2 regions of the Aliihoeflea sp. PC F10.4 genome follow, and region 1 is predicted to be linked to the other one. Evidence: predicted binding sites of a transcription regulator. Region 1 holds the regulator's gene; the other holds the start of a gene.
The links. The regulator LexA, encoded in region 1, represses DNA repair genes until DNA is damaged. The targets are predictions, from matches to a motif close to TGTTCNNNNTGTGTTCNG.

Region 1 (4,400 bases):
CTCACTGGACGCGTCGTGCGCATAGAGCATCAGGAAAGCGGCCGCGTGCGGCTTACACTCGATGTCGTCTCGACCGGCCGTCCAGAACTGCGCTATGCGCCCGACCGGGTCCGCGTCACGGCGCGTTCGATTCCCGATGGCCTCGTGCCCGGCGCAGGCGTTGTCGGCATCGCCCGCCTGATGCCGCCGTCGGGGCCGGTGCGCCCGCAAAGCTACGATTTCGCCTTCAAGCGCTATTTCGACGGCATTGGCGGTAGCGGCTTTTTCATGAGAGGACCGGACGCAACGGAACTCGCGACGGCATCGACGCGCAAGGAGCGCCTTGGCACATGGATCGAAAGTCGGCGCGGCGATGTGGCCGAGCGGATCGTCGCGCGTATCGGCGGCATGGAAGGCGGCATTGCAGCCGCGTTGATCACAGGGATACGAACAGGCATTCCCGAAGCTGCCAATGAAGCGATGCGGATTACCGGACTCTACCATGTCATATCGATCTCGGGGCTGCACATGGCGCTCGTCGGCGGCACGATCATGGTCTCCATCCGCACGGCGGCTGCGTTTTTTCCCGGTCTTGCCACGCGGCATCCGGTGAAAAAATACGCCGCCGGCACCGCCCTGTTCGGCACAGGATTTTACCTCATCGTGTCGGGCGGGGACATCGCCGCACAGCGCGCGTTCCTGATGCTTGCCGTCATGCTGATCGCGGTTTTGTTCGATCGCGCGGCGCTGACGATGCGCAATCTGGCGATATCGGCACTGATCATCATCCTCGTCTCACCGCATGAGGTGATCGGCCCGAGCTTCCAGATGTCGTTTGCCGCGACCGCCGCGCTGATTGCCGCATATGGCGCTTGGAGCGCACGCAAGCGCGATCGTCTTGAAGATCGCGGCCCACCGCCGAAGGCGGGTCTGCTCCGCTCCGGTTTGTCCAACGCAACGGCACTTGCGATGACATCGATCATAGCAGGGGTGGCAACGGCGTTGTTCACCGCCTGGCACTTCCAGCAGATCTCTCCATTGGGCGTCATCGCAAATCTCACAGCGATGCCGCTCGTTTCCATCATCATCATGCCCATGGCGGTGCTCGCGACAGTCTTGATGCCGGTTGGTCTCGATGGCCTGCCGCTCGACCTGATGGGGATGGGCATATGGGGAATGACGACGATCGCGTTCTGGTTGGCCGAGAGATCGGCGTTCGATGCGACCGGTGCCATACCGCTTTCCGCGGTGCTGGTTCTGACTTGCGCACTCGTCATTTTGACCATGACGGGAGGTGTCCTGCGCTGGGCGGCGGTACCGCTGATCGCTGCTGGCATTGCGCTGCTCGCAACACGCCAATTGCCGGACGTGTTGATTTCAGAAGACGCGCGGCTGGTTGCAGTTAGCACGACAAGCGGCGGCATCGCGGTCAATCGCCAGCGTCCGAACCGCTTCACGATCCAGAACTGGCTACGAGCCTTCGACGTGCAGAATTTCGAACGGCCATTAGGGCCGGAACAGGTCGTGCCTGGGCAGACTGACGGCGTCTTCGTCTGCCATGAAGGGCTTTGCACCGCGACGAGTGCGAAAGGAAACGTCATTGCTTATGCCGAAACAGCAGAAATCGCTGAACAGGTTTGCGGCGAGGCAGGGCTGATCGTCATTGCGGACGCGACCGCCGAAAACCCATGTCGCGCCCCTTCGGTGAAGGTAATAACCGCGCGCGATCTGGCAAGAGGCGGCAGTGCGCAGATCACATGGCGGAGCGAGGGAGCGGCACAACCTCACATACGATATGCGATCACCGAGCCATATCGACCCTGGCACGATCATCGCCGCTTCTCACGCGCCGCGCGCGGAATGGGACCTTACGTCCGTCCCGAACGACCGGCACCAGCCGAGCCATCGCAAGCCGAAAACGACTGATCATTGATGCGTTGGCATATAACCACCCATCGAACCGAACACCGGCTTCCTTCTCGATAACCTCGCTCGCCCTGTGTCAACCCAGGTCGTATCAGCTTCCAGTTCAGTATTTCCGGATCAGCCCGACCAGCTTGCCCTGCACCTTCACACGGTCCGAGCCGTAGATCTTGGTCTCATAGGCCGGATTGGCGGCCTCGAGTGCAATCGACGCGCCTTTGCGGCGAAAGCGTTTGAGCGTCGCTTCCTGATCGTCGACGAGTGCGACCACGATTTCGCCTGGCGTCGCGGATTGGCCCGAGCGGATGATAACTGTGTCACCATCAAGGATACCGGCCTCGACCATTGAATCGCCGTGAACTTCCAGCGCGTAATGCTCGCCACCCGTCAGCATGTCTGGCGGGACGGTAACGGCGCGTGTTGCGTGCTGGATGGCGTCGATCGGCACACCTGCCGCGATCCGCCCCATGACTGGAACCTCGATGGGACCGCGGGTCGCGGGCTGTAGCGGCTGTCGTTCCGGCTTCGCCGCAGGCTTATCCGAGAGGCTGCCCTGAATGACGCTCGGTTGAAAGCGTTTCGGAGGCTGAGAAATCGACTCCGGCAGCTTGATAACTTCCAGGGCGCGCGCCCGGTTTGGCATGCGGCGCAAGAAGCCTCGCTCCTCAAGAGCGGTGATCAGCCGGTGAATGCCGGATTTTGAAGCCAACCCCAGCGCTTCCTTCATTTCGTCGAAGGAGGGCGGCACACCGCTCTCCTTGAGGCGCTGATGGATGAAGAGAAGGAGTTCGTGTTGCTTGCGCGTCAGCATGGCTGGCCTTAAAAGGAATCGTTAAAACAAAACCAGAACAAACCTACCTGTTCCAGTTGTGTTCTGCAAGAGTCACGACGAAATTGCATGAATCAGGGGCTGAAATGATTGAACCGGGGCGGATTCTCTTCGCAATAGGGGCGCTGTTCGGTGCAAGCGGCGTGGCCTTATCGGCGGTTGCAGCGCATCGCACAGGTGGCGATCTCGGCACGGCCGCGTCGTTCCTGCTTATCCATGCACCGGCCCTGCTGGTGGTATCGGCGGGGTGGTTCGGTCGATGGCAGATCGCGGGCGGCTGGACGATCGTTGCCGGCATTCTCTTATTTTGCGGCGATCTTGTCGCGCGCTCGTTCCTCGAAACGCGGCTTTTCCCGATGGCCGCTCCGGCAGGTGGCCTACTCCTGATCGCGGGCTGGCTGCTCGTGGCGCTTTCGGCATTCCTCAACCGGCGCGAATCAACCTGATCGCGTCGTCGCGGCCAAACAGATAGAGAAGCGTGCGGATTGCCTTGCCACGCGGACCGGTAAGGTCAGGGTCGCGGTCGAGCAAAAGGCGTGCGTCGTCGCGTGCGATGGCGAGAAGATCGGCGTGGTGTTCGAGCCGTGCAAGCTGGAAACCCGGCGTGCCGGACTGGCGCGTGCCGAGCAATTCGCCTTCGCCGCGCAGTTTCAAATCCTCTTCGGCGATGCGGAACCCGTCTTCGGTGTCGCGCATGACCGAAAGGCGCTGCTTCGCGATCTCGCCGAGCGGAGATTGATAGAGAAGCACGCAACTCGAAGCCGCATCGCCGCGCCCGACCCGTCCGCGCAACTGGTGCAGTTGCGCAAGGCCGAACCTTTCGGCGTGTTCGATGACGATAATGGTGGCGTCCGGCACGTCGACGCCGACCTCGATGACAGTCGTTCCAACGAGAATACGGGTGCGTCCGGCTTTAAAATCGGCCATCGCCTCGTCTTTCGCCGCGCCCGACATGCGGCCGTGAACCAGCCCGACATCGGAGCCGAAAATCTCGGCCAGCGCTTTATGCCGGTCGGCGGCGGACATCACGTCCATGCCTTCGGCTTCCTCCACGAGTGGGCAGATCCAGTAGATTTTCTGGCCTTCGCTCACTGCACGTCGAATGCGTTCGATCAGGTCCGACAGGCGTTCGAGAGGTAGCGTGACGGTCTGGATCGGCTGACGCCCGGCAGGCTTTTCGTCGAGGCGCGAGACATCCATGTCTCCGAACGCAGTCAGCACCAGCGTGCGCGGGATCGGAGTCGCTGTCATGACGAGAATGTCGACTGCCGCGCCTTTCGCGCCGATGGCAAGCCGCTGATGAACGCCGAAGCGGTGCTGCTCGTCGATCACCGCGAGCGCGAGGTCGCGGAAGGCCACCGCGTCCTGGAAGATCGCGTGCGTGCCGATGACGATATCGATGGACCCGTCGGCGATGGCGGCCAGCGTCTGCGCCCGTTCACGACCCTTTTCCCGGCCAGTCAGGATGGCGGCAGTGAGGCCGGCTTTCTCGGCCAAAGGAGCAATTGTCGAAAAATGCTGACGCGCGAGAATTTCGGTCGGAGCCATCAGCGCTGATTGCGCACCTGCCTCGGCGGCGCGCGCCATCGCCATCAGGGCGACCACCGTTTTTCCGGAGCCGACATCGCCCTGAAGCAAGCGCAGCATCCGGTCGGGCTGGGCAAGATCG
Region 2 (4,400 bases), 760 kb from region 1:
GTTCGTCGCCGGAAGCGCGCTCGCGAATGACAATGCGCGGCAGGCCGTCCTTGCGCTCCAAACGCACGAGATAGTCCTTGAAGCCCATGATCGACAGGATCAGCCGGCCGGGTTCGTGCGCGACGAGTTCGCTCCAGTTTTCAGGACGCGGATCGGCGACGGGCGCCGTCATGATCCGGAAATCCCTGGCACCTCCGGAATTGGTCAGGATGAAGAAGACATCGCCGCCTTCCTCCAGTTCATATTCGACGCCGGTCTGCCGGGCCGCGACGAGGCGCGGTTCGGCAGTCGGATCGTTGGCGGGCAGGATGCGATATTCGGTGGTCTCATGATCGTTGATGCCGATGAAGATCCAGTCGCCCGAACGCGTGCCGCCGACATTCATGAAGAAGCCCGGATCGGTTTCCTCGTAGATCAGGCGGTCGTCCGACTGGACGTCGCCAAGACGATGGTGGAAGATCTTCGAGGGGCGATGGTTGTCGTCGAGGCTCGTATAGAAAAAGCCTGTATTGGCGGCGTCCCAGTCACCCGACCCGCCGGTATTGGCGACGACGTCTGAAAGATCGTCGCCTGATGCGATGTCACGGACCTTGAGCGTGTAGAACTCCGAACCCTTGTCGTCGAAAGACCAGATCAGTCGCGCATGATCGCTGGAATGATCGACGCCGCCGAGGCGGAAATAGGCGATGCCTTCCGCTTCCCTGTCGCCGTCCAGCACGATCTCCTGTAAACCGCCAGCACGGGGCGTGCGGAAAAAGCGCGGCTGTTCACCGCCCTTTTTAAAGGATGAACCATAGGCGAAGGGGCCGTCCGGCATGGGCACGGACGAATCGTCTTCCTTGATGCGCCCTTTCATCTCGGCGAAGAGCGTGGCGCGCAGGTCTTTGGTGTCGGCCATCAATTCGGCCTGGTAGGTGTTCTCCACTTCGAGATGGACGCGGATATCGGACGCCAGCGTTGCCGGGTCCTTGAAGACTTCCTGCCAGTTGTCAGCGCGTAGCCAGTGATACGGATCGGAAACGGTGATGCCGTGATGGGTGTGCGAATGTTCGCGTTGCTCGGCGGTCGGAGCGGGCGAAGGGGAAAGCTTTGCGTCGGTCATGAAATCTCGAAATGCGAAACAGGAATGGTGCGGCCCGGGCGCAAGGACACCCGTGCCTGCGAAGGATTATCAATCGTGGTCGAAATTGAGCGCCACGCCGTTCATGCAGTAGCGCAGGCCAGTTGGAGCGGGACCGTCATCGAATACATGCCCCAGATGCGCGTCGCAGTCGGCACAGCGAATCTCCGTGCGCGTCATCATGAACGAGCGGTCGACATGCTGCTCGACGGCGTCCGGCTTGACCGGCGCGGTGAAGCTTGGCCAGCCCGAACCCGAATCGTATTTGGTTTCCGAACGAAAGAGTGGCTTGTCGCAGCACACGCAGCGATAGAGACCGGGTTCCTTGTTATCGACATAGGGGCCGGTGAATGCGCGCTCCGTCCCGTGCTTGCGGGTGACCTGATACTGCTCGGGGGTAAGCTGTTCGCGCCATTCGGTATCCGACTTTTGAACCTTCGGCATGATCGTTCTCACAATTATCTCGAAAAAGTTGACACACATGTAGGCAGCGATGGCGCGATTGTCATCCGCGAGACGTCGTCAAAGCCAGCAATCGAAACGACGTCAGAGCTCGTACGATCGAAAGTGATGCGTGAGTTTTCAGCAATGAATGCGGAAATTTGAAAAGAAATACATAAATGCAACCACCGATTACATTTCGTGAGGCAGCATAAACGTGTCGTCTACAGGGCCTGAAAGAGGCCCAATTGTGGCCTAGCTCAAAAAGTACCGTAGATACGTCTCTAGATTGATTGACTTGGCTAAATATTCGATCCATTTGTTGCGCAATCACATTGCCGCTGCTAACGGCGTGGTAAACGCCGACAGAATAAACCCGGCGTTAGAATTATGAACTTGAACTGGGGCCTGTAATGCAACTGTCCGATGACCTCCCGAAAAACAGTGATATGCTGATTGAACTGACGGCCGACGTGGTCGCAGCCTATGTCAGTAACAATCCGGTGCCGGTGGGTGAACTTCCAAATCTGATCGCCGATGTCCATATGGCACTTGGCCGCGTTGGAGCGGCGCCGGAGGCCGCGCCAGTTGACAAGCAGAAGCCGGCTGTCAATCCGAAGAAGTCGGTGCATGAAGATTACATCGTGTGTCTGGAAGACGGCAAGAAGTTCAAGTCCCTGAAGCGGCACCTGATGACCCATTACGGTCTGACGCCCGAACAGTACCGCGAGAAATGGGGCCTCGACGCGAACTATCCGATGGTTGCGCCAAACTATGCGGCGGCACGCTCGCAGCTTGCCAAGAAGATGGGCCTTGGCCGCAAGCGCAAGGCGCGCTGATTTTCCATCGACATTTTTCAGGACCGGCGCCGTAAAGGCGCCGGTTTTGTTTTGTGAGGCAGGCTGTTTCCGATGTCGAATTCATCGAGCGCCTGCTTCAGCGCGATATGCCTGTTGAGATCATAGCTCCAGTGCTGCGTTGCGCCGCGTATCCGTTCTCGCTCGAGCAGGCGTTTCAAGCGCCTGGCGATCAGCTTGCGTCTCGCATCGTCCGGTTGGCCGATGGTGTCGAGGTCGATTCCGCAATTGCATAGCAACGCGACCCGCTGCGCCGCGCGGCGCTGATCCATTTCCTTGGTCGCCTGAAAGGCGGCAGCTTCCATCCTGAGATTCACGTCGGTCTTCCCTGTTGTTCAGGGTCGCGATGGTGACGCGTCGGACGTCGACGTGGATAAGTTCATCTGCCTTACAAGCCTGTGGAGAGAAAATACCTAGCAAATTCCGTCTCTTGAGGTGAGCGGTAAATTTTTATGTTCGATATTTGTTCTCATTCGCCGCGATCCACGATAAAAGTATTTATTCCTATGTTGGAGGTGGATGTGGCGCGTGCGAGGAAAAAATGGGAAGTCGTCGACGATGACGGGCCGGACGAGCCTTCGTCATTTCCCGCGTCGAAGAAAACGGACGAAAGGTGGATGAGCGATTGCGAAGCGGTGATCGATATCGTTTCGGCCTTCTTCAACGTATCGAGCAAGGATCTTCGCAATTTGACGCGGTCGGTCGCGCCCGTTGCCCGAGTGCGCCAGATCGGCATGTACGTCGCGCATACGGTGTTGCAAGTGCCCATGAAGCATGTCGCGCGCTGCTTCGTTCGGGACCGTACGACGGTTCAACATGCGGTCGCGCTTATCGAGGATTTGCGCGAGGATTCCGATTTTGACGGGATAATGGATCAGGTCGACAGGCTCGCAAGAGTTCTGATCCGCCGCGAGCCGGTGTGAGGTCGAGATGACGGATCGGCATTTGATACGGCTTTTGAGTTTTCTCGCTCGCGGCGACGCGCGTTTGGAGCAGGCAGGCAAAAAGGGTTCTTGTTTGATACAGGCGGGCGATCGTGGAACGATCGCTATTCCCGACGAAACGCTGGCAGACGTCACGAAGCGCGGTCTTGCAACGATGAGCGGCGGCGAAATCGCCATCACCCCGGCCGGGCTTGCCTTTGTCGCGCGCGCTGGTGCGAGCGGAGATCGCTTTCAGGCTCAGCATCGCGAACGCGACGTCTGCTCGCTCGAAGTAGGTGGCGCAAATGAACTCGTGGAAATCAATCTTCGCGAAAGCCCGCTGGCTTCGCTGGGCCAGCGCAAGAGCCGGGACGGCAGCGCCTTTTTGTCCGCGTCCGAGTTGCAGGCCGGAGAAAGGCTGCGCGCAGACTACAATTTCGGCCAGATCATGCCGCGCATGAGCGCCAATTGGGAGGCGGCCGTGTCGGCCGGTCGTCGTGGAGGCGGCAACACGAAGGCCGAATTGTCCGACAACGCGCTTGCCGCCCGTCAGCGCGTCAACGCCGCGATCGAGGCGGTCGGTCCCGAGCTTTCGGGCGTGCTGGTCGACGTGTGCTGTTTCCTGAAAGGGCTGGAACAGGTCGAAACGGAACGGTCATGGCCAAGGCGGTCGGCCAAGCTGATGCTGAAAACGGCGCTCGGCATTCTCGATCGACATTATCGCCCGCGCTGGCGCGACAATGGGCGACACGGCGTTCTGCATTGGGGCACCGCGGACTACCGCCCGAACCTCAAGAACTGACAGGCAAGATCAGGTGGCCGGCGCGTTCTGACTAAGCGCGGCGGCCTCCATGCGGATACGCTTGATCATCGAGCGAAGGCCGTTGGCGCGCTGCGGGGTCAGGTGTTCGTCGAGGCCGAGGCGTCGCATGGATGCTTCCGCATCGACGCCGAGGATTTCAGATGCGGGCCGGCCTGAATAAAGCGCCAGCACGATCGCCACCAGCCCTTTGACGATATGCGAATCCGAATCGCCCTCATAGGAAATGACCGGGTCGG

Region 2: a site for LexA is predicted at 2,872-2,889, ahead of ACX82Z_RS11895 (cytoplasmic protein). Genes of this name have one in related genera too.

Annotation. Positions count from the first base shown of each region.
Region 1 is NZ_JBTSWH010000001.1:1,567,294-1,571,693, reverse strand. It holds gene ACX82Z_RS07840 (ComEC/Rec2 family competence protein) at 1-1,905, shown strand, start outside; gene lexA (transcriptional repressor LexA) at 2,009-2,713, opposite strand; gene ACX82Z_RS07830 (DUF423 domain-containing protein) at 2,818-3,177, shown strand; gene recG (ATP-dependent DNA helicase RecG) at 3,155-4,400, opposite strand, start outside.
Region 2 is NZ_JBTSWH010000001.1:2,331,712-2,336,111, reverse strand. It holds gene ACX82Z_RS11910 (S9 family peptidase) at 1-1,102, opposite strand, end outside; gene msrB (peptide-methionine (R)-S-oxide reductase MsrB) at 1,172-1,564, opposite strand; gene ACX82Z_RS11900 (Ros/MucR family transcriptional regulator) at 1,975-2,400, shown strand; gene ACX82Z_RS11895 (cytoplasmic protein) at 2,418-2,690, opposite strand; gene ACX82Z_RS11890 (helix-turn-helix domain-containing protein) at 2,940-3,341, shown strand; gene ACX82Z_RS11885 (DUF6456 domain-containing protein) at 3,349-4,143, shown strand; gene ACX82Z_RS11880 (SufE family protein) at 4,153-4,400, opposite strand, start outside.